DNA from 3 places in the Rahnella sp. JUb53 genome. Region 2 is predicted to be linked to each of the others. Evidence: predicted binding sites of a transcription regulator. Region 2 holds the regulator's gene; each other region holds the start of a gene.
What was found. Region 2 encodes PhoB, which activates phosphate uptake and scavenging genes when phosphate is short. Its sites were predicted from a motif close to CTGTCATAAAACTGNCNNAT; they were not measured.
Positions count from the first base shown of each region.

Region 1 (8,155 bases), on a different contig from region 2:
CCTGCGGTAAAAGGATCGACCGGTGCATTGACCGTGATGCTGAACAAATTGTCTGTCCAGTGCTCAACTTTTTTGACTTTTCCCGTCACCCAATCAGCCATAAAAACTCCCGTTGTTCCTGATTTATTCATGAATACCGAAACTGAGGCCTGATTTTATTTCAAATTTTTCGGATCCCTTATCGGTTAAATGTTATCAGCCTGATCAGCTCTGGTTAGCCAGTATCGATTTTTGTACACCCAGCGTTACACCGCTGGCTTATCCTGCTGCCAGTCGGCGGACGGGATAGTTCACTGCGATACTCGCTTATTCATCTTAATTTGTTAACTTATGCGCCGCCGCCCGTGCGGCCGGTTTACTGGTTATTTGTTCTGCACTTTTCCATCACTGTCTGATAATGAACTGAAAAATGAAAAAACTGGAAAACATTCACCTGCTTGTAATGTTGATTTTGCTGGTCGCTGTTGGCCAGATGGCGCAAACCATTTATGTGCCGAATATCGCGGATATGGCGACCAGTCTGGCGGTGAAACCCGGTGCCGTGCAGCGTGTGATGGCGGCCTATCTGCTGACGTACGGCGGTTCGCAGCTGATTTACGGACCGCTCTCCGATAACATCGGGCGCAGACCGGTGATCCTGGCCGGGCTGATGATTTTCCTGATTGGCGCGGCGGGCGCAATGATGTCGACCAGTCTGAATATGCTGATCCTGGCCAGTGCGGTACAGGGGCTGGGTACCGGCGTGGCGGGCGTGATGGCGCGCACCATGCCGCGTGATTTGTACAGCGGTGGTGCATTGCGTCATGCCAACAGCCTGCTGAACATGGGAATTCTGGTGAGTCCGCTGCTGGCACCGGTCATCGGCGGCGCTTTGTCTGCGTGGCTGGGCTGGCGTGCAAGCTTTGGTTTTCTGCTGATCCTGTGCGCGGGCGTGGCGTTTTCTATGTACCGCTGGCTGCCGGAAACCCGTCCGGAATTCACGGCTGATAATCCGCCGCGTAAAATGTTCGCCAGCCTGCGTTTATTGCTGGCAGATGCCAACTTCAGCCGCTATCTGGTGATGCTGGTCGGTGCGCTGGCCGGTGTGGCGGTCTTCGAAGCCAGCTGTGGCGTGCTGATGGGCGGCGTTCTCGGGCTGAGCGGCGTGATGGTCAGCATCCTGTTTATCCTGCCGATCCCCGCGGCATTCTTTGGTGCCTGGTATGCCGGGCGTACCGAAAAAAGTTTCCAGCAGCTGATGTGGCATTCGGTCATCAGTTGTCTGCTGGCCGGGCTGGCGATGTGGATCCCTGGCTGGCTGGGCATCATGAATATCTGGACGCTGATCGTTCCCGCTTCTCTGTTCTTCTTCGGCGCTGGCATGTTGTTCCCATTGGCGACTACCGGCGCGATGGAGCCTTTCCCTTATCTGGCCGGTGCGGCGGGTGCGCTGGTGGGTGGCCTGCAAAATATGGGCTCGGGGCTGGTGGCGTGGATGTCTGCGATGTTGCCGCAAACGGGTCAGTTCAGTCTGGGTTTGCTGATGTTTGCGATGGCGGTACTGATCTTGCTGTGCTGGTGGCCAATGTCGAACCGTCAGCAGGAGCAGGGCCATACGGTCTGATACTGTTTCCGGCGCATAAAAAAAGCAGAGCTGAGCTCTGCTTTTTGTCTTTAAGGGCATCCAGTCAGATAATAAATTCGTGCAACGCGGCGTCTTTACGGTCGAGATAATGCGTCGAGCGGATACGACGGATGGTGCGGGATTTACCGCGGATCAACAGCGTTTCGGTGGTCGCCATATTTCCTTTACGGCTGATACCTTCCAGCAGATCGCCTTTGGTAATGCCGGTTGCGGAGAAAATCACGTTATCGTTACGCGCCATATCATCGAGCAGCAGCACTTTACCCGCCTCAATCCCCATCGCCTGACAACGCGCCAGCTCATCTTCGCCCATGCGGCGGTTTTCCGGCGTATCGCCTTTCACGTGATGACGTGCCAGTAAACGGCCTTGCATATCACCATCCAGCGCGCGGATCACCGCAGCGGAAATCACCCCTTCAGGTGCGCCGCCGATGCCGTACAACACGTCCACTTCGCTTTCCGGCATACAGGTCAGAATAGTTGCCGCCACGTCGCCGTCCGGGAATGCGAACACACGCACGCCGGAGGCCAGCATTTCACGGATAGCGTCGTCATGGCGTGGTTTCGCCAAAACAGCCACAGTCAGTTCTGTCAGGGGTTTATCCAGCGCTCTGGCGATATTCGCCAGATTCTCAGCCAGCGTCAGGTTCAGATCGATAGCGCCTTTGGCTCCCGGCCCGACGGCGATTTTTTCCATGTACATGTCCGGCGCATTGAGGAAAGACCCTTTGTCGCCGACGGCCAGAACGGCCAGTGCGTTGGATTGTCCCATTGCAGTCATGCGCGTACCTTCAATCGGATCGACCGCGATATCCACCGCATCGCCATTCCCGGTTCCGACCTTTTCACCGATATACAGCATCGGCGCTTCATCGATTTCCCCTTCGCCAATGACGATAGTGCCGTCGATATCGACTTTGTTGAGCATGATGCGCATGGACTGAACGGCAGCGTTGTCGGCGAGGTTTTTATCACCCCGGCCCAGCCATTTATAACCGGCGAGCGCGGCAGCTTCGGTCACGCGGGAGAACTCGATTGCTAATTCACGTTTCATTGGAAAGCCTGTAGAAAGAAAAAAAGAGGTCGGTGAGGCAGGGCTCATCTGTGGAGCGATTTTAGCACAACGGGGAATCGGCATAAAAAAACTCCCCGTGCGGGGAGTTTCAGAAAGGTGTTGGCGATAATATCCGGCGATTACTCGTCGTGATCTTCCCACGAGCGAACGCGTGCCACCGCTTTTTGCCAGCCTTTATAGCGGACATTACGTTCCGTCGTTTCAATGCTTGGGCGGAATTCGCGTTCAATAGTGGCTTTGCTGCGCACTTCTTCCAGATCGTTCCAGAAGCCGACGGCCAGACCTGCAAGGAAAGCAGAACCCAGCGCGGTGACTTCCAGCACTTCCGGACGCTCAACGCGGGTGCCCAGAATGTCTGACTGGAATTGCATCAGGAAGTTGTTGGCAACCGCGCCGCCGTCCACACGCAGCGCCTGCAGACGTGTGCCTGAGTCAGCCTGCATCGCATCCAGCACGTCGCGGGTCTGGTAAGCGATAGATTCCAGTGTTGCACGGATGATGTGGTTGCTGTTGGCGCCACGGCTCAGACCGAAGATGGCACCACGGGCATACGGGTCCCAGTAAGGCGCACCGAGTCCGGTGAAAGCCGGTACCACGTAAACGCCGTTGGTGTCTTTCACTTTAGAGGCGAAGTATTCGGAGTCTGTTGCGTCGCTGATCAGTTTCAGTTCGTCGCGCAGCCACTGAATCGAAGCCCCGCCAACAAACACCGCGCCTTCCAGTGCGTAGTTCACTTCGCCGCGCGGACCGCAGGCGATGGTGGTCAGCAGACCGTTTTTAGACGCGACCGCTTCAGTACCGGTGTTCATCAGCAGGAAGCAGCCGGTGCCGTAAGTATTTTTAGCCATACCCGGTTGTACGCAAAGCTGGCCATAAAGCGCCGCCTGCTGGTCACCTGCGATACCGGCGATTGGAATACGCGTACCGCCTTTACCACCGATGTTGGTCTGGCCGTAAATCTCAGAAGAAGGACGCACTTCCGGCAGCATTTCACGCGGAATATCCAGCGCTTCCAGCATACGGTCATCCCACTTCAGGTCGTGGATGTTGAACAGCATGGTACGTGAGGCGTTAGTGTAATCCGTTACGTGAACGCGTCCCTGAGTCATTTTCCAGACTAACCAGGTGTCTACAGTGCCGAACAGCAGTTCGCCACGTTTAGCACGCTCGCGGGAGCCTTCAACGTGATCGAGGATCCATTTCAGTTTGGTGCCGGAGAAATACGGGTCAACCACCAGGCCGGTGTTATGACGGATGTACTCTTCCATGCCATCTTTTTTCAGCTTTTCACAGATGTCAGCAGTACGGCGGCATTGCCACACAATCGCGTTATAGATTGGCTTGCCGGTTTCTTTTTCCCACACGATGGTGGTTTCACGCTGGTTGGTGATACCGATACCGGCGATCTGATCAGAGTTGATGTCGGCTTTCGCCAGCACTTCCACCAGCACCGAGCTTTGCGAAGACCAGATTTCCATCGGGTCATGCTCAACCCAGCCAGATTTAGGGTATATCTGGGTGAATTCGCGCTGTGAAACGCTGACGATGTTGGCATCGTGATCCAGAACCACGGCGCGTGAACTGGTCGTACCCTGGTCGAGTGCGACAATGTATTTTTTTTCGTGAGTCGTATCTGCTGACATAATGTTCATCCTGCGAATAAGTAAGCTGTGGAACAGTTTAGCCGATCAGGCCTTACGCTGTTTGGTTGGCTGCGGTGCTTTATCTTCAACCGGCACATTAATCTGATGTGGCAAATGACGACTAATCAACGCTTTATAACCTGCGGCACCCAGGGCAGCACCCACCAGCGGACCGAAAATAGGCACCAGGAAATAAGGGATATCGCGTGCACCGGTGAAGGCGACTTTGCCCCAGCCAGCGAAGTAGGCGAAAAGCTTAGGACCGAAGTCACGCGCAGGATTCAGGGCGAATCCGGTCAGTGGCCCCATTGATGCGCCGATAACTGCAATCAGAATACCGATCAGCAGCGGTGCCAGCGGGCCACGCGGCAGGCCGTTACCGTCGTCAGTCAGGCCGAGGATCAGCGCCATCAGAACTGCAGTAATCACGGTTTCAACGAAGAATGCCTGTAATACGCTGATGTGCGGGTTTGGATAGGTCGAGAAGATACCGGCCAGATCCAGACTTTCGACACTGCCGCGCACCATGTTGTGGCTTTGCTCGAAATCGAAGAACAGATTGTAATAAAGGCCGTAGACCAGTGCGGCGGCACAGAAGGCGCCTGCAACCTGTGCGATGATGTAAGGCAGAACTTTGCGTCCTTCAAAGTTCGCGAACAAACATAAGGCGACGGTTACAGCCGGGTTCAGGTGTGCGCCTGAAATCGCGGCAGTCAGGTAGATGGCCATTGCCACACCAAATCCCCAGACGATACTGATTTCCCACTGGCCAAAGGATGCTCCGGCAAGTTTCAGCGCAGCAACACAGCCCGCACCGAAGAAAATGATAAGCCCGGTACCCAGAAACTCAGCGATGCACTGACCTTTTAATGTGGAACTCATGGTTTGGCTCATAGTTTGATCCTGCTAAGGATGATGTTAATGGTTAGTTATAGTTTTTCTGTCGTGCGTACGTGAACGTAATCGGATTTTGACGTTCATCATTAAATGAGAACGTAATGTGAATTTATCGTTAACGAGCATAAACGAGAAATAGCGAAATCAAATTTTGTGTGTCGTGTCATAAAAATGAGCGATTTCGCGTATTGGCTTAACTTGATGTAGAGCAAAAAGCACGGGGGTTTAACATTTTATAGGGGCGTTTGAGCCAAACGAACACCCCGCTGCATGGCACTACGGCGGCTAAGGTTATTCGGTATTAACGACGATTTCTGGTAAGAGGTACCGCTTTTTAAGCATTTCCTGATACCCCGCACTGTTAAATTGCAACAGACTGCGTGGATAAAGGGGTTCTGGGTAGACAGGGCAAAGCTGGCTACATACAATCACCCGTTAAGACACCCGACGTTTATACGAAATTTTGAATTGAATTCGTTATGAAAATCGACGGAGTGCAGGAATTTTTGAGCCGTGTCCGGACGATGCGGCAGAACATAAGATGTGCGCCTTGCGAACATAAGGGGACCGAAAAATGTCATTTGAAGTATTTGAGAAATTAGAAGCTAAAGTTCAGCAAGCGATTGATACCATCACTCTGTTGCAGATGGAAATCGAAGAACTGAAAGAACAGAACAACACCTTGTCTCAGGAAGTTCAGCAGGCCAGCGGCAACCACGAGTCTCTGGTGCGTGAAAACGCGCAGCTGAAAGAAGAACAACACGTCTGGCAGGATCGTCTGCGTGCACTGTTGGGAAAAATGGAAGAAGTCTGAGTACTTCCGCCATTCAATGAAAAAGGACGCCTCGGCGTCCTTTTTTGTGGCTGAAAACAGCGGTTTACTCGATATCGAGCGGATCTTCTGACAACACGATGCCGGTATTGTCGGCATACAGATGATCGCCGGAGAAGAAGGTGACGCCGCCAAAATTGACACGAATGTCGCTTTCGCCGATCCCTTCACTGCCTGCGCCCGCAGGAATGGCTGCCATCGCCTGAATGCCGATGTCGAGCTCTTCCAGATCGTCTACCTGACGGACAGCACCGTAAATCACAATGCCTTCCCATTCGTTTTGCAATGCCTGGCGTGCCAGTCCGGCATCCAGCAATGCGCGACGAACAGAGCCGCCGCCATCGACCACTAACACGCGGCCACGGCCGTTTTCTTCCAGCAGGTCATAAAGCAAGCCATTATCTTCAAAGCATTTCACTGTCGTGATTTGCCCGCCAAATGAAGTACGGCCGCCAAAGTTGGAGAACAGGGGTTCGACGACATTCACTTCTTCATGGTAGATGTCGCAAAGTTCGGAAGTATCGTATTTCATAGGATTTCATCTGGTTGCTGCATGAGTGTTCAGTATATCCCTTTCCGGCAGATGTTGGCAAAATCATCAATTGTTAAATGTGAAAAGCAGCCCGATAAACGCACATCAGGCCAACTTTACTCAGTTCAGCAACAGACCTATTGCAAACAAGACGTTAGTCAGTAACGCCGCTTTTACCATATGTTCCAGAAGGGGACGTACTTCGGTGGATGTTTTAGCGCGCATCACACGCAGGACGTGTTTTGCCAGCACCGGAATCGCCAGAATAAACAACCAGCCAGTCCAGTGATGCAGATGCACGGCGGAGAATATCGCCAGACACACGACAGCGGCCGTCAGGATGGTTGCATGATAGCGGCGGGCGTTGACCGGGCCGAGACGTACAGCCAGCGTGTTCTTGCCATTCGCGCTGTCGGTTTCGATATCGCGCAAATTATTGATATTGAGCACCGCGGTCGAGAGCAAACCGGTCGCTGTCGCCGGTAACATCACGATCCAGTCGAAATAACCCGCCTGCAAATAGAATGTGCCCGCGACGCTTATCCAGCCGAAGAAAATCAGCACGGAAATATCACCCAGTCCCATGTAGCCGTAAGGGCGCGTGCCGACGGTATAGGTGATGGCGGCGCCAATCGAGAGCAGACCGAGGATCAGAAAACCTACCACGTCGCTCGGTTTGTGGCAGGCAACGGCAATCAGTGCAATCCCGCAAACGATGGTCAGCGCAATAGTCAGCATGATGGCGCGCTTCATTTGCGCGGCCGTAATCAGGCCTTTTTGCATCCCGCGCAATGGCCCGATGCGATCGGGTGTATCGCTGCCTTTTTCGGCGTCGCCATAGTCATTTGCCAGATTCGACAGAATTTGCAGACATCCGGCAGTCAGAAGTGCCAGAAGCGCGATAAGCGGATGGAAAACGCCTTGCAGGCTGGCAATGGCAGACCCCATGACGATAGAGGCAAAAGCCAGGGGCAACGTTTTTGGACGCAGGCTTTCCAGCCACGCGCGGGCAGGCGTTGTCGGGGTGCAGGGAGTCATTGTGCTCATAGGTGATTTCGCTCAGGTGAAGAATCAGTCCGAAATCTAAAAAAAAATCAGGGAGGCAAACGCCTCCCTGAAGATCACTTTCGGAACGTATGAGCAAATTATAAGATAAAACGGCTCAGATCTTCATCAGCAACCAGCTGGTCAAGGTGGCTTCTAACATAATCTGCATCAATGTTTATAGAGATTCCGTTACTTTCACTCGCGTCATAGGAGATATCCTCCATCAAACGCTCCAGAACGGTATGCAGTCGACGTGCACCAATGTTCTCGGTGGTTTCGTTCACCTGCCATGCTGCTTCGGCAATACGACGGATACCGTCAGCCGTGAAATCAATGGTCACGCCTTCGGTCGCCATCAATGCTTTGTACTGATGAGTCAGCGAAGCACTCGGCTCGGTCAGGATGCGCTCGAAGTCTTCAGTCGACAGCGCCTGCAGTTCCACACGGATTGGCAGACGGCCCTGCAATTCAGGGATCAGGTCTGACGGGCTGGCAGTCTGGAAAG
Region 1 covers NZ_SLYT01000014.1:32,058-40,212, reverse strand. Annotated here, with positions in the region: gene fpr (ferredoxin--NADP(+) reductase) at 1-101, opposite strand, end outside; gene emrD (multidrug efflux MFS transporter EmrD) at 410-1,603, shown strand; gene glpX (class II fructose-bisphosphatase) at 1,668-2,678, opposite strand; gene glpK (glycerol kinase GlpK) at 2,819-4,342, opposite strand; gene EC840_RS23125 (MIP/aquaporin family protein) at 4,388-5,236, opposite strand; gene zapB (septal ring assembly protein ZapB) at 5,814-6,053, shown strand; gene rraA (ribonuclease E activity regulator RraA) at 6,118-6,603, opposite strand; gene EC840_RS23110 (1,4-dihydroxy-2-naphthoate polyprenyltransferase) at 6,724-7,650, opposite strand; gene hslU (HslU--HslV peptidase ATPase subunit) at 7,749-8,155, opposite strand, start outside.
Region 1: the regulator PhoB is predicted to act here: its motif matches at 5,400-5,419, upstream of EC840_RS23125 (MIP/aquaporin family protein).

Region 2 (8,155 bases):
GACGTCATAAAATTTCTGGAACCATTGCAGGTTGTCGCCTTTTAAATCGGGATACATCACAAAGCCCGGCAGCGGCACCTCTTTCACCAGTGCCGGTTCTATGCTGGTGTAACCGGCGACGTTTTCGCGAGCCTTGTCAGGATGTGCCGCAATGAATTCCACCGCTTTCTGATAAGCGGCAATAAACTTTTTGGTTTCTTCCGGTTTGCTGGCGATAAAACTGGAGTTCAGCGCCGCGGCGCCGCCGAACCAGGGCGCGTCTTCATTGCCGAGCACGTATTTAGAAATGACGCCGGTTTCCAGCGTGCGGGAAAGGTTTTTCATGCGCCCGACGGTGCCGGTGGGTTCGAGTGTATACACGCCGTCAATTTGTCCGGCGGCCAGCGCAGGTGCGTGCTGCCCGACCGGCAGTTCGATCACTGAAGGATTAGTGAAACCATTTTTCTCCAGAATGATCTTCGCCATCGTCACGTTCTGGATCCCCGGCCCGCAGGCGATCTTCTTACCTTTCAGATCGCTGATCGCTTTCGCAGTGCTGTTCAGCGGCACCAGAAATTCATCCAGAACCAGCTGATGATTGGACGGATTCGAGCAGATGATTTTGAACAAATCCGGTGAGGTGATAGCCCCCAGACCCAGCGCGCCTGTGGCCGTGCCGTTAGCGCACCCTTGGATCCTGCCGGTAATCATCCCCTCGACAATTTGCTGTGCGCTGGCGAATTTAACGCCTTTTACATTCAGTCCGGCTTCTTTAAAAAAGCCCTGTTCCAGCGCCACATATAACGGTAAACCGCCGACAATCGGCCAGTAACCAATGCGGATTTCATCGTCATCAGCTGCAAAGACCGAGGTCGGGATCATACCGCCAAGCGTGGAGACGCCGCCGGTGATGGCGAGCCATTTCATCAGCTGGCGGCGTTTTTTATCGACTTCAGGTTTGATGTTATTCATGGGCGGTTCCCTTAACGGTTATGCAGGCGCTGCAACTTGTACTGCAACTTGTATACATAACGTTAAGCACAGGGCGTGCCAGTTTATCGGCAGGAGGGAATAAGCGGGAATTCAGCGGGTTGGGAACAATGAGCGCACTGCGCTGGTGCGAATTTTGCGCAGTTGCTCACAATCAGGATCCATTGCGGAGCAGATGGCTAGCAATTTACCCGCCAGTTGCTCCGCAGGATAATCTGTCAGACTTTAAATTCACTGCTCAGGCGGCTGACGCCCAGACCGTTCACCTTAGTCACTTTGATTTGCACCGGAATACGGTCTTTCATCGCTTCCACATGGCTGATCACGCCAATGGTTTTGCCCGAGGCATTCAGGCTGTCGAGCGCGTCCAGCGCGGTATCCAGCGTATCGGCGTCGAGTGTGCCAAAACCTTCATCGAGAAACAGCGAGTCGATGCGGGTTTTATCACTGACCAGGTCAGACAGCGCCAGCGCCAGTGCCAGACTGACCAGGAAGCTTTCACCGCCGGATAAGGTGCGGGTATCGCGCACGGCGTCCGCCTGCCAGGTATCGACCACCTGTAATTCCAGCGCATCGCTGGTTTTGCGCTGCAACAAATATCGCCCGTGCAGTTTTTCGAGCTGAAGGTTCGCCAGATACACCAGATGGTCGAGCGTCAGTCCCTGCGCGAATTTACGGAATTTTGCGCCGTCGCTGGAGCCAATCATCTGATTCAGATAACCCCAGTCATCGCAGGTCAGCTGCGCCTGGGCAATCTGAGCTATCAGCGCCTGTTGTCCGCTGTGGCGTAATGTGTCACTTTCCAGCTGGTTTTTCACTTCGCCCAGACGTTGCTGTAAAGCTTTCAGCTGTTGCGTCAGTTCTGCCTGCTGCGCTGTCAGAACGTCAAGATCGCTTTCTGTTTCACTCAGATGAGCCGGGCGGGCAAGACGATGTTTTTCGAGCTGCTGACCGGCATCCGCCAGTAACGCCTGCGCCTGCGCCAGTTGTTGTTGCAGATTTTCTTTGCGTTGCTGAAGCTGCTGACGAAGTGCGTCATCCAGCAGCGCCAGTTTCACCGCGGCTTCATTGGCAAATCCGCTGGCACTCAGCGCCTGTTGCCACGCCTGCTCCGCCTGCGTCAGTTGTTCTGTGGCCTGCAACTGTTGCTGTTGCGTGCTCGCCAGTTGCCCGGCCAGCTGATCGCGCTGTTCCTGCGCTTTTTGCAATGCGGTTTGCGCGTCACTGACCGCTTTTTCTGCCGCCTGTTGTTGCTGATGTAAGTGCTCGCGAACCTGCGCCACCTGGCGGTTGCCGAACAGTTCAAGGCGTTGAGCAGTTAGTTCTGAAAGGTTTTTTTCGCCTTCTGCAAACAACTTTTGCAGCCGTTCGACGTCTTGCTGAGATTTCGCCTGCGTCTCTTCCAGCCGGGTAACGCGTTCGGTCAGCAATGCGCTTTGCTGCTGCACTTTCTGCTGCGCGTTCAGTGCGTCATTCAGGGCATCTTTCGCCTGTTGCAGCGCCCGGGCCAGCTGTTCGTGCTGGCTAATCAGCGCCTGCGATTGTTGTTCTTCTTCATCGCGGGCAGTCAGCCATTGAGTGATGTCGGCGGTATCATGTAGCGTAAACGTCAGGTTCAGCGGTGCGCTGAGCTGTTGCCAGTTTGCGGTATGCGCATTCAGTTGCTGCTGGTCTTGCTCCAGCTGGATTTGCAGCCGCGTTTGCTGTTCTTTCAGACTTTTAATTTTTGTTGCCAGTTCGATACCGCTGGCTTTTGCCGCATCGAACTCCAGTTGCATTTTCTCGAGGCGCTGCGCCGTTTCAGAGGGTTTGACCTCCTGATAATGTTCAATCGCCGGATGCGATGTGGAACCGCACAGCGGGCAGGCTTTGCCGCTTTGCAGATTCGCACGTTCGGCTTCGAGGCTGACGATCAGCATTTCCTGTTTATGCAGTGCCTTAACGTCGTTGAGATGCTCCAGCTGTTTCTGACATTGCAGGCGGATGGTGCCCAGACGCTGTTCTTCTTCAGCCAGTTGCGTCTGATACTGAACGAAATCTTTTTGCTGTTGCTGCACGCGCTGATTCAGCTGCGGGAAAATTTGCGCGAGTGAAAACAGCTGTTGCCGCACCGGACGCAGCTGCGTGAGTTCGGATTGTCGTTTCTGCAATGCTGCCAGCGGGTGCTGTTTTTCCAGCTCAGTCAGACGCTGTTGCGCAGTGTTGAGTGCGCCGGTCAGCGCTGTCTGGCGGGTCGTATGCTGGCGGCTTTCTTCGTCCAGCTTCTGTCGTTCGGCGGTCATTTGCACCAGCGTCGCGTTATGCTCACTGACAAGTTTCTGCACATCAGTGACAGACTGCTGTGTTTCAGTCAGTGATTTACGCAAACGGGTGATTTCGCCATCTAGCGGCAGGATTTTTTCTTCGATCAGCGTTTGGGTCTGACGCTGTTCTTCCGCCTGTTTCTGACGTGCCGTTTGCGACTGCTCCACAGCCAGATTCAGCGGCGTCATTTGCGCGATTTGCTGTTCCTGCTGCTGCGTCAGGTGCGCCAGTTGCTGCTGAAGACGTTGCGATTCATCCTGACAACGCTGGCGATCGTTGAGCAACGGACGCAGTTTTTCTGCCGGTTCGCTGCGCGCCAGTTGCTGTAACTGCGGCGCGGCGGCCAGATTTTCCTGCTCGGCGGCGGTCAGTTGTTGCTGAGATTGCTGCTGTTTTTGCTGCACCTGCTGCCACTGTTGCAGCCAGTTCAGATCCTGCTGGCGCTGTTGCGCCTGCTGACTGAGCGTGATTTCCTGCGCGTTCAGTTCAGCAAGTTGTGCTTCAAGCGTCTGGCGCTGTTCTTCGCTGAGCAGTTCGATCCCGGCCATGCGCTGGTGCAGACCATCAAGCGTTATCCGCGCTTCTTTATGTTGCTCAAATACTCGCTCAGACAGCAGCCCGTAAATTTCTGTGCCGGTCAGTTCCTCCAGCAGTTCGGCGCGGTCATTGGCATCGGCATTCAGGAATGCGGCAAATTGCCCCTGAGACAGCATCATGGATTTGGTGAAGCGACCGAAATCCAGCCCGGTCAGTGTGGCGATGGCATCGAGTTTATCGCGCACTTTATCGGCCAGAATTTTGCCGTCGGCCAGCAATGCCAGCTCTACTTTCGGTGCCTGCAGATTGCCGTCCGGCGAGTTTTTGGCGCGGCGCTGACTCCAGAACGCGCGATAACCGACGCCTTTGACTTCAAACTCCACTTCGGCCAGCGATTCGGCGGTGTGGCGCGTCATCAGCTCGTTCTGGCTTGGCGTGATGTTCAGCCGTGGCGTCTGATGATACAGCGCCAGACAGATGGCATCGAGCAGGGTGGTTTTCCCCGCGCCGGTCGGACCGGTGATGGCGAACAATCCGTTGCTGGCAAAAGGCTCAGCGGTGAAATCAATTTTCCATTCGCCTTCCAGCGAGTTCAGGTTTTTTAAACGCAAACTGAGAATTTTCATTGTGCGCTGTCCTCCGCATTCTGACCACTGGTGACCTGTTCAACAACCTGCGCAAACAGCGTGCGCATCCGCGCCTGACGCGGTTCGTCAGGATCCGGTTCCAGTGCCAGCCGTCTTTCAAAGACGTCACTGACGCTCAGTTCGCTGAGTGTCTCTTTTTCCTGTTGCTCAATGCTGTTGATACGCTGTTCTTTACTGCGGCGTAAAAGCACCACTTCTACTGGCAAATCTGCCGTCAGAGCCTGAATGCGGCGCTGAATATCACTGAGATAATCCTGCGTGGCGACTTCAATATCCAGCCACACCGGTTTGGCCGGATCGCCGCCTTCGAACTGCGCCAGTTGTTTTTCGATTTCTGCCAGCGAGCCTTTGATTATCTGCATGGGCTGGAAAACGGGAATTTCCAGCGTGTCGATGGCGTTGAGCGTCGCGCCCTCAAAGTCCAGTAAGTACACACTTTTGGCTTTACTCAGTTCATCAAAACTCAGCGCAATCGGCGAACCGCTGTAACGGATATGTTCGGTTTTGGCGACGCACTGTGCGCGGTGAATATGACCAAGTGCCACGTAATCGACCGGCGGAAACGCCTGCGCGGGGAAGGCATCGAGTGTGCCTATATAGATGTCGCGCACGGAATCGGAGGTGCTGACGCCAACCGTGGTCAGATGGCCGGTGGCAATGATCGGTAGCGAAACGCCGAGTTCGTCCCGTTTGGTCTGCGCGGCCTGCCACAATGCGTCATAATGCGCGGCGATGGCTTCCTGTAATGCCAGCTGTTTGTCGCTGCCGGATTGTCCCGCCTGACTGGCGAGCAAATCACGCGGACGTAAAAAGGGTATAGCGCAAAGTACCGCGCCAGGTTTTCCGTCACGCTGGTTGAGCACCAGAATCTGTTCTGAGAGGTTTTCACCGACGGTGGCAATCACCCGCGTATTCAGGCAGGAAAGCAGTTCTCGCGATTCATTGAGCGTGGCGACAGAATCGTGATTCCCGGCCAGTACAATCAGCTGACAGCCGGTTTGTTGCAGTTCGACGACGAAACGGTTGTAAAGCTCTCGGGCATAGCTGGGCGGCGAACCGGTATCGAATATATCGCCTGCCACAATCACGACATCTACCTGATGTTGCTGCACCTGACCGGTCAGCCAGCGCAAAAATGCCTGATGTTCGGCGGCGCGGCTTTTGGTGAAAAAGTACTGGCCGAGGTGCCAGTCTGACGTGTGGATCAGGCGCATGAGACTCCCGTATGGATCTGGATGACGACAATGGGGCAAAGTATAAACGTCGGCGGGGGACGCTGTCCCCGATAAATCAGACCAATTTCAGCGAGATGGCAGCTGAATAGAAGAAATGTCTCTGTCATATTTGACTGTAATGAACCATCCTTTCTATTCATAAATCTGTCACAAAACTGACGCATAATGGCGCCCGCAATCAAATAAAAGATCGCTAACCTATTGGCAGGACCTACGATGGCAAGACGTATACTGGTGGTTGAAGACGAAGCTCCAATCCGTGAAATGGTGTGTTTTGTACTGGAACAGAATGGCTATCAGGCAGTAGAAGCTGAAGATTTTGATTCAGCCGTTGGCCAGCTGGTAGAACCTTACCCTGAACTTATCCTGCTCGACTGGATGTTACCCGGCGGTTCCGGTATTCAGTTTATCAAACATCTCAAACGTGAAGCGCTGACCCGCGAAATTCCGGTCATGATGCTGACCGCCCGCGGTGAAGAAGAAGACAGGGTGCGCGGCCTGGAAGTCGGTGCCGATGATTACATCACCAAACCGTTTTCTCCAAAAGAACTGGTTGCCCGCATTAAAGCCGTGATGCGACGCATCTCGCCAATGGCGGTGGAAGAAGTGATCGACATGCAGGGTTTAAGCCTGGATCCGTCGTCTCACCGTGTGATGGCCAACGAGCAGGCGCTCGATATGGGGCCGACCGAATTTAAATTATTGCACTTCTTTATGACCCACTCCGAACGTGTTTACAGCCGCGAACAGTTGCTCAATAACGTCTGGGGCACTAACGTTTATGTGGAAGATCGCACGGTAGACGTGCATATTCGTCGTTTACGTAAAGCGCTGGAAACCAGTGGACATGACAGAATGATCCAGACTGTTCGTGGAACCGGATACCGTTTTTCAACGCGTTATTGAGTCCCCACAGCGGAGAATCTGTGTGCTAGAACGTTTGTCATGGAAACGATTGGCCGGTGAATTCTTTCTCTTTTGCCTGCCCGCGTTAATCCTCGGTATCTTCGTCGGCCATTTCGGCTGGCTCCTCTTTGCGTCGCTGCTGGCGGCGCTGGGCTGGAATTATTACAACCAGCTCAAACTCTCTCACTGGCTGTGGCTTGACCGCAGCATAACCCCGCCGAATGGCCGCTGGAGCTGGGAGCCTCTGTTTTACGGGCTAAACCAGATGCAGATGCGTAACCGCCGTCGCCGTCGCGAATTAGGTCAGCTCATTAAACGTTTCCGCAGTGGTGCCGAATCATTACCCGATGCGGTGGTACTGACGACGGAAGAGGGCAATATTTTCTGGTGTAACGGGCTGGCGCAAGATTTGCTCGGTTTCCGCTGGCCGGAAGATAACGGACAACACATCTTTAACCTGCTGCGTTATCCCGAGTTTCGTACCTGGATCCAGACCCGTGATTTCAGCCGTGCCCTGAATCTGCAACTCAATAACGAGCATTACGTCGAGTTTCGCGTTATGCCTTATTCCGAAGGGCAATTGCTGATGGTGGCGCGTGATGTTACCCAGATGCGTCAGCTCGAAGGTGCGCGTCGTAACTTCTTCGCTAACGTCAGTCATGAACTGAGAACCCCGCTGACTGTATTGCAGGGATATCTGGAAATGATGGAAGACGCCAAGCTGGAAGAGCCGTTTCGTACCAAAGCGCTGGACACCATGCAGGAGCAGACGCGGCGCATGGACGGGCTGGTCAAGCAGCTGCTGACATTGTCGAAAATCGAAGCGTCAGCAAATATCGATATGCACGAGAAAGTCGATATTCCGGTAATGCTCGGCATGCTGGAGCGCGAAGTGCAATCTTTAAGCGGTGGCCGTCACGAAGTGGTGTTCCGTGTAAACGAGAAACTGAAGGTCTTTGGCAATGAAGATCAGTTACGCAGCGCGGTGTCGAATCTGGTGTACAACGCCGTCAACCACACCCCGGCGGGGACGCGGATAGAAGTCAGCTGGCAACAAACGCCGCATGGCGCACAGTTCCAGATCAGTGATAACGGGCCGGGTATTGCGCCGCAACACCTGCCGCGCCTGACTGAACGTTTCTACCGTGTCGATAAAGCGCGTTCGCGCCAGACGGGCGGCAGCGGTCTGGGGCTGGCCATCGTCAAACATGCCCTGAGTCATCACAACGCCAAACTTGAAGTGATGAGTGAAGTCGGCGTCGGTACCCGCTTTATATTTACACTGGCACCGAAACTGATTGTTCCTCAGGAACAGGCCAGCCAAAGCGATGTGAAGGGATAAAAAGAAGCCACAGCCCACGCTGTGGCTTCTTTTAGCAGATGATCTGTAAACCTTTTTCTTCGATCAGCATCAGTAAGATCAGAGCAGCACCGGTGGGTTTGGTTTCATCCCGCTCCCATTTTTGAATGCTGTTAGCCGACATATTGATGAGTCTGGCCAGCACGCCCTGGCTGATTTTTTCTTTTTCCCGCAGCGCGCGTATACGTTCGGCAGAG
Region 2 covers NZ_SLYT01000003.1:277,623-285,777, forward strand. Annotated here, with positions in the region: gene EC840_RS09040 (ABC transporter substrate-binding protein) at 1-951, opposite strand, end outside; gene sbcC (exonuclease subunit SbcC) at 1,188-4,436, opposite strand; gene sbcD (exonuclease subunit SbcD) at 4,433-5,671, opposite strand; gene phoB (phosphate response regulator transcription factor PhoB) at 5,909-6,598, shown strand; gene phoR (phosphate regulon sensor histidine kinase PhoR) at 6,621-7,940, shown strand; gene EC840_RS09065 (helix-turn-helix domain-containing protein) at 7,972-8,155, opposite strand, start outside.

Region 3 (8,155 bases), on a different contig from region 2:
TTGTCAGGTTACCTATGTCGAACAGCGCACTGAGTGTGGTGATCCTTGCCGCGGGCAAGGGGACACGCATGTACTCCAACCTCCCGAAAGTTCTTCACCCGTTGGCCGGCAAGCCAATGGTTCAGCACGTCATTGATGCGGCCACGCAAGTGGGTGCCCGGAACGTGCATCTGGTCTATGGCCACGGCGGCGATTTACTGAAGAAAAATCTGGCAGGCAGTGATCTGAACTGGGTATTACAGGCAGAGCAACTGGGCACCGGTCATGCAATGCAGCAGGCGGCGCCGTTCTTTGCTGATGATGAAGATGTGCTGATGCTGTACGGCGATGTTCCGCTGATTTCCGTCGACACCTTGAATAAATTGCTCAAAGCCAAGCCCGATGGCGGCATTGGATTACTGACCGTGGTGCTGGATGATCCGACCGGTTATGGCCGTATTGTTCGTGAGAATGGCGTTGTTACCGGCATCATCGAGCAGAAAGATGCCAGCGAAGAACAGCTGAAAATTCAGGAAATTAACACCGGTATTCTGGTGGCTAATGGCGCGTCATTCAAACGCTGGCTCGGTCAGCTGAACAACAACAACGCGCAGGGTGAATACTACATCACCGATATTATTGCGATGGCGCATGCTGAAGGACACCTGATCGCCACCGTTCACCCTGCACGAAACAGTGAAGTGGATGGCGTGAATAACCGCCTGCAACTTTCCCGTCTCGAGCGCGTATATCAGAGCGAACAGGCTGAGCGTCTTTTACTGGAGGGCGTGATGCTGATGGATCCGGCGCGATTTGACCTGCGCGGTGAGCTGGCGCACGGCATTGATGTGGTGATCGACACTAACGTAATTATTGAAGGTCACGTAAAACTGGGCGATCGCGTCAAAATTGGTGCGGGTTGCGTGCTGAAGAACTGCGTAATTGGCGATGACTGTGAAGTCAGCCCGTACAGCGTGTTCGAAGATGCGTTGCTGGAAAGCGGTTGTACTGTCGGACCGTTTGCCCGTCTGCGCCCCGGCGCTGAACTGGCTGAAGGCTCGCATGTAGGTAATTTCGTCGAAATTAAAAAGGCGCGCCTGGGTAAAGGCTCGAAAGCCGGTCATCTTTCCTATCTTGGCGATGCCGAGATTGGCGATAACGTGAATATCGGTGCGGGCACCATCACCTGTAACTACGACGGCGTGAACAAGCATAAAACTGTCATTGGTAATGATGTCTTTGTCGGGTCTGACACACAACTGGTCGCGCCCGTCACGGTCGGTAATAACGTGACTATTGCTGCGGGTACGACGGTGACGCGCGATGTGCCGGATAACGGTCTGCTGCTCAGCCGCGTGCCGCAGGTGCACAAGCCTGACTGGCAGAAACCGGTGAAGAAAAAATAAGCTATTCTGAGGCTTAAGCATTCAGGCGCAGTTTTCTGCGCCTGATGTTTGTTTATCACGTTGTGTTTTGGTCTGCATTTTGTCGTCGAAATTCAGTCCAAAACATAATAATCCCCAACTCTCTACAAGGCTCGGGGAACCGCAAGTACACCGGAAAACGGGGCTTGTGGATAAATCAGGTCAGGCATCAAAAAGGTCCCGAAAGACCTTCTATAGGAATAAAACTGATGTGTGGAATTGTAGGCGCTGTGGCGCAACGCGATATTGCTGAAATTTTGTTGGAAGGTTTACGCCGTCTCGAATACCGCGGTTATGACTCAGCCGGTCTGGCTGTGATTGATGCCGACGGGAAAATGGGACGTCTGCGTCGTCTGGGCAAAGTCCAGATGCTGGCCGATGCGCTGGATGAACATCCGCTGCACGGCGGTACCGGTATTGCTCACACCCGCTGGGCAACACATGGCGAGCCTTCTGAAGCCAATGCCCACCCGCATGTGTCTGATTACATTGCGGTAGTGCATAACGGTATTATCGAAAACCACGAACCTCTTCGTGAATTACTGATTGAACGCGGTTACCGTTTTGATTCTGAAACGGATACCGAAGTGATCGCGCATCTGGTGCATTGGGAACAACTTCAGGGCGGCACGCTGCTTGAAGTCGTTCAGCGTGTTATCCCGCAACTGCGTGGTGCCTACGGTACGGTAGTGATGGACCGCCGTGACCCGTCTGTTCTGGTCGCTGCCCGTTCCGGTAGCCCGCTGGTGATTGGCCGTGGCGTGGGTGAAAACTTCATCGCTTCCGACCAGTTGGCGCTGTTACCTGTTACCCGCCGTTTCCTGTTCCTGGAAGAAGGTGATGTTGCTGAGGTTAAGCGCCGTTCTGTCAGCGTTTATGACAAAAATGGTCATGCCGTTGAGCGTGAAGAAATCGAATCCAAAGTACAGTACGACGCCGGTGACAAAGGCGTTTACCGTCACTACATGCAAAAAGAGATTTACGAACAGCCGCTGGCCATTAAAAACACCCTCGAAGGGCGTTTTAATCACGGCGAAGTCAATCTGAGCGAACTGGGCGAAAAAGCTGACGAAATTCTGTCCCGTGTTCAGCACGTGCAGATCATCGCCTGCGGGACGTCTTACAACTCCGGCATGGTGGCTCGTTACTGGTTCGAATCTCTGGCCGGTATGCCATGTGATGTCGAAATCGCGTCAGAATTCCGCTATCGCAAATCCGCTGTTCGTCCGGGCAGCCTTATCATCACGCTTTCTCAATCTGGTGAAACGGCTGATACGCTGGCAGCGCTGCGTCTGTCCAAAGAGCTGGGTTATCTCGGTTCTCTGGCGGTCTGTAACGTGGCCGGTTCTTCTCTGGTGCGTGAATCCGATCTGGCGCTGATGACCAAAGCCGGTACCGAAATTGGCGTGGCCTCTACTAAAGCGTTCACCACGCAGCTGACCGTTCTGCTGATGCTGGTGGCACGCATGGGCCGTCTGAAAGGGATGAGCCCGCAAGTTGAGCATGACATTGTTCACGCGCTTCAGGCGTTGCCTGCGCGTATCGAACAAATGCTGTCGCTGGATAAAACCATCGAATCTCTGGCTGAAGGTTTCTCTGACAAGCATCACGCCCTGTTCCTCGGTCGCGGCGATCAGTATCCGATCGCGATGGAAGGTGCGCTGAAGCTGAAAGAGATTTCGTATATTCACGCAGAAGCTTATGCGGCGGGCGAGCTGAAACATGGCCCGCTGGCGCTGATTGACGCGGATATGCCGGTGATCGTCGTTGCACCTAATAACGAATTGCTGGAAAAACTGAAATCGAATATCGAAGAAGTGCGCGCCCGTGGCGGGCTGCTGTATGTCTTCGCCGATCAGGACGCCGGTTTCACCGACAGCGAAGGGATGAAGATTATCCAGCTGCCACACGTTGAAGAAATCGTCGCACCGATTTTCTACACCGTGCCGTTACAGTTGCTGTCCTACTACGTTGCGCTGATTAAAGGCACCGACGTTGACCAGCCACGTAACCTGGCGAAGTCTGTGACCGTCGAATAAAACCGACCTATTCAGTCGCTGATTCTCTGAGCGCCTTTCGGGGCGCTTTTTTATTGTTTCCGGTTTTTCTCTTTCTCAGTAAACGGTCACGATTTTCTTCTCTCAGACTTCGTAACCCGCGCCGGATAAGGTATAGTTCGCGTTTTTCTGAAGGTGCTTTGCTCAATGCAGACCGACTCCATTCGTCTTAACAAATACATCAGCGAGAGCGGAATTTGCTCGCGCCGCGATGCCGATCGTTACATCGAACAGGGAAATGTTTTTATTAACGGCAGGCGTGCCGCGGTAGGGGCTCAGGTATTTGCCGGCGATGTGGTGAAAGTGAATGGTCAGGTTATCGAGCCGCGTGATGAAGAAGATCTGGTACTGATCGCGCTGAACAAACCTGTCGGCATCATCACCACGATGGAAGAAGGTGAGCGGGACAACATCCGCGATTTCGTTAACCACAGCAAACGCGTCTTCCCGATTGGCCGTCTGGATAAAGATTCGCAGGGCCTGATTCTGCTGACCAATCATGGCGATCTGGTCAACAAAATCCTGCGCGCCGGTAACGACCACGAAAAAGAATACATCGTCACCGTCAACAAGCCGATCACAGACGAGTTTATTGCCGGTATGGGCGCGGGCGTACCGATGCTCGGTACCGTGACCAAAAAGTGCAAAGTGAAGAAAGAAGCGCCGATGGTGTTTCGCATTACGCTGGTGCAGGGGCTTAACCGCCAGATCCGCCGTATGACTAAGCACTTTGGTTTTGAAGTCACTAAGCTCGAACGCGTGCGCATCATGAACATCAATCTGAAAGGATTGCCGCTGGGCGAATGGCGCGACCTGACCGATGATGAACTCATTGAGTTATTTAAACTGATTGAAAATTCGTCGTCTGAAGATAAACCGGCGAAAAAAGCGCAGGCAAAAACTGCTCAGGCTAAGAAACCCACTGCTGCAAAACCGGCTGTCACAAAACCGAAAAATACCGAAAAACCGGAGGGTAATTCAGGCTCCCGTAAGCGTTTTGCCCAGCCCGGGCGTAAGAAGAAAGGGCGATAATTTGCCCGCTTTTTGTCATCTGCCGGTGTCACAACCGGCATTTCCCGCTTAAAATCCCCGCATTTTGCCCGTATAGTTCGAATTGTGACCAGTGTCATAAAACTGTCACATAACGTACATTTTACTGTCACTAAACTGTCCTATTTTCCTCCTGTGCCAAACACTTTAATTAACGTCGACATCAGTCGGGAAGTTTAAAACCACCAGGAGTGGAACATGAAATTGATGCGTAACACCGTCGCCGGTCTTGTAGCAGCGACTTTCTCCCTCACAGCAATGTCTGCTTTCGCTGCCACTAACCTGACTGGCGCTGGCGGTACCTTCCCAGCTCCTGTTTACGCTAAGTGGGCTGACGCATATCAGAAAGAAACCGGTACTCAGGTTAACTATCAGGGCATCGGTTCTTCCGGCGGCGTGAAACAAATCATCGCCAAGACCGTAGACTTCGGCGCATCTGATGCCCCGATGAAAGACGAAGATCTGGCCAAAAACGGCCTGTTCCAGTTCCCTACCGTGATCGGTGGCGTGGTACTGGCTGTTAACATCCCGGGGATCAAATCCGGTCAGCTGACGCTGGACGGCGCAACGCTGGGTGATATCTACCTCGGCAAAATCAAAAAGTGGAACGACGCGGCGATCACCAAGCTGAACCCAGGCGTGAAACTGCCAGACACCAACATCGCGGTCGTTCGCCGTGCTGACGGTTCCGGTACCTCTTATGTCTTCACCAGTTACCTGGCGAAAGTAAACAGCGAGTGGAAAGACAAAATCGGTTCTGGTTCTACTGTGAACTGGCCTACGGGTCTCGGCGGTAAAGGTAACGACGGCGTTGCAGCCTTTGTTCAGCGTCTGCCTGGTTCAATCGGTTATGTAGAATATGCTTACGCCAAGCAAAACAACCTGGCTTACACCAAGCTGGTTGATGCTGACGGTAAAGCGATCAGCCCGACTGAAGAGTCCTTCAGCGCAGCGGCTAAAGGCGCTGACTGGAGCAAAACCTTCGCTCAGGACCTGACTAATCAGAAAGGTGACAATGCGTGGCCAATCAGCTCCACCACCTTCATTCTGATTTACAAAGATCAGCAAGACGCAGCGAAAGGCACTGAAGTGCTGAAGTTCTTCGACTGGGCTTACAAAAACGGCAACAAGCTGACGACCGATCTGGATTACGCAGCCCTGCCTGAATCAGTGGTTGAGCAGATCCGTGCAGCATGGAAAACCAACGTTAAAGACAGCAGCGGCAAAGCACTGTACTAGGAATACCTGTCATACCTGAAGCTGCACCGGCGTTAGCTGCGCTCGTTCACCCGAATCACTTACCTGAGTAAGCTCACCGGGATTCACTTGCAGCTGGCTTGGTGCAACTCCAATTATTTTGGGTATAGTAACTCTGCTTCATTCCCTCTCCGGCCGGGGAGGGAATTAAATTTGAATTAAAAGAGAGTGGTATGGCTGAATACAAGCCGGCTATCAAGGCACCCAGCAAAAACGGTGACATCATCTTCGGCGCTCTGGTCAAACTGGCTGCGCTGATTGTGCTATTCATGCTGGGCGGCATTATCGTCTCGCTGTTTATTGCTTCCCTGCCGAGCATCGAAAAGTTTGGTTTATCCTTCCTGTGGACGAAAACCTGGGATGCTCCGAACGAACAATTCGGCGCACTGGTGCCGATTTACGGCACGGTCGTGACCTCCATTATTGCCTTGCTGATTGCAGTTCCTGTCAGCTTTGGTATCGCATTATTCCTCACTGAGCTGGCGCCGAACTGGATGAAACGCCCGCTGGGTATTGCTATCGAACTGCTGGCGGCGATCCCCAGCATTGTTTATGGCATGTGGGGTTTGTTTGTCTTTGCACCGCTGTTTGCGCAGTACTTCCAGACGCCGGTGGGTGATGTACTTTCCGGTATCCCGATTGTTGGCGCACTGTTCGCCGGCCCGGGTTTTGGTATCGGTATTCTGGCGGCGGGCGTCATTCTCGCCATTATGATCATCCCGTACATTGCCTCCGTCATGCGTGACGTGTTCGAGCAAACGCCGGTGATGATGAAAGAATCTGCTTACGGCATTGGTTGCACCACGTGGGAAGTGATCTGGCGCATCGTGCTGCCGTTCACCAAAAATGGGGTAATCGGTGGCGTGATGTTAGGTCTGGGACGCGCGCTGGGCGAAACCATGGCAGTGACCTTTATTATCGGTAACACCTACCAGCTCGACAGCGCCTCACTTTATGCGCCGGGCAACAGTATAACCTCCGCACTGGCAAACGAATTTGCCGAAGCGGAAGCCGGTCTGCACACTGCCGCGCTGATGGAACTGGGGCTGATCTTGTTTGTTATCACCTTTATTGTCCTGGCGCTGTCGAAAGTGATGATCCTGCGTCTGGCTAAGAAAGAGGGCCGTTAAGATGACGACACTCGACATGCAAAGTAACGCAGCATTACTGGAATCACGCCGTAAACGTCAGGCATGGCGCCGTCAGAAAAACCGTATCGCGCTGATGGTCTCGATGATGACCATGGCGTTTGGTCTGTTCTGGCTGGTCTGGATCCTGTTTACCACCATCGTCAAAGGTGTCGACGGGATGTCGCTGGCGCTGTTCACGCAAAACACGCCGCCACCGAACACGGCGGGCGGCGGTCTGGCGAATGCCATTGCGGGCAGCGGATTACTGATTTTATGGGCGACGGTCATCGGTACGCCTCTGGGCGTGATGGCGGGGATTTATCTGGCCGAATATGGTCGCAAATCCTGGCTCGCTGAATTCATTCGCTTCATCAACGACATTTTGCTTTCTGCGCCATCCATCGTTGTCGGCCTGTTTGTGTACACCATTATGGTGGCAAAAATGGGTCACTTCTCTGGCTGGGCGGGCGTTCTGGCGCTGGCGTTGTTACAAATCCCGATTGTTATCCGTACCACGGAAAACATGCTGAAACTGGTGCCCGACAGCCTGCGTGAAGCGGCTTACGCGCTGGGTACGCCAAAATGGAAAATGATTTCGGCCATCACGCTGAAAGCGTCTGTTTCCGGCATTATCACCGGTATTTTGCTGGCGATTGCCCGTATTGCCGGTGAAACCGCGCCGCTGCTGTTCACGTCACTCTCCAACCAGTTCTGGAGCACTGACATGATGCAGCCGATTGCCAACCTGCCGGTGACTATCTTTAAGTTTGCGATGAGCCCGTTTGGCGAGTGGCAACAACTGGCCTGGGCGGGCGTGCTGCTGATTACGGTGTGCGTGCTGCTGCTGAACATTCTGGCGCGTGTGATTTTCGCGCCGAAAAAGCAATAAGTTCATTCATTATCGATGGCAGACGAATACGGCTGCCGTCACTGTTTACCCGGCGTCGCCACGCGGCGCGCGAATAAGAGAGATGTCTTAATGAGTCGAATGACTGACGCATCCAACAGCAAGATTCAGGTTCGCGATCTGAACTTTTATTACGGCAAATTCCACGCGCTGAAAAATATTTCCCTGGATATCGCTAAGAACGAAGTCACGGCATTCATCGGTCCGTCCGGCTGTGGTAAATCCACGCTGCTGCGTACGTTCAACAAAATGTACCAGCTGTATCCGGAACAGCATGCAGAAGGTGAAATCCTGCTCGATGGCGAAAACATTCTGGTGGATAAGCAGGACATCGCGTTGCTGCGCGCCAAA
Region 3 covers NZ_SLYT01000008.1:235,357-243,511, reverse strand. Annotated here, with positions in the region: gene glmU (bifunctional UDP-N-acetylglucosamine diphosphorylase/glucosamine-1-phosphate N-acetyltransferase GlmU) at 15-1,385, shown strand; gene glmS (glutamine--fructose-6-phosphate transaminase (isomerizing)) at 1,613-3,442, shown strand; gene rluF (23S rRNA pseudouridine(2604) synthase RluF) at 3,608-4,492, shown strand; gene pstS (phosphate ABC transporter substrate-binding protein PstS) at 4,709-5,749, shown strand; gene pstC (phosphate ABC transporter permease PstC) at 5,941-6,897, shown strand; gene pstA (phosphate ABC transporter permease PstA) at 6,899-7,786, shown strand; gene pstB (phosphate ABC transporter ATP-binding protein PstB) at 7,877-8,155, shown strand, end outside.
Region 3: the regulator PhoB is predicted to act here: its motif matches at 4,584-4,603, upstream of pstS (phosphate ABC transporter substrate-binding protein PstS).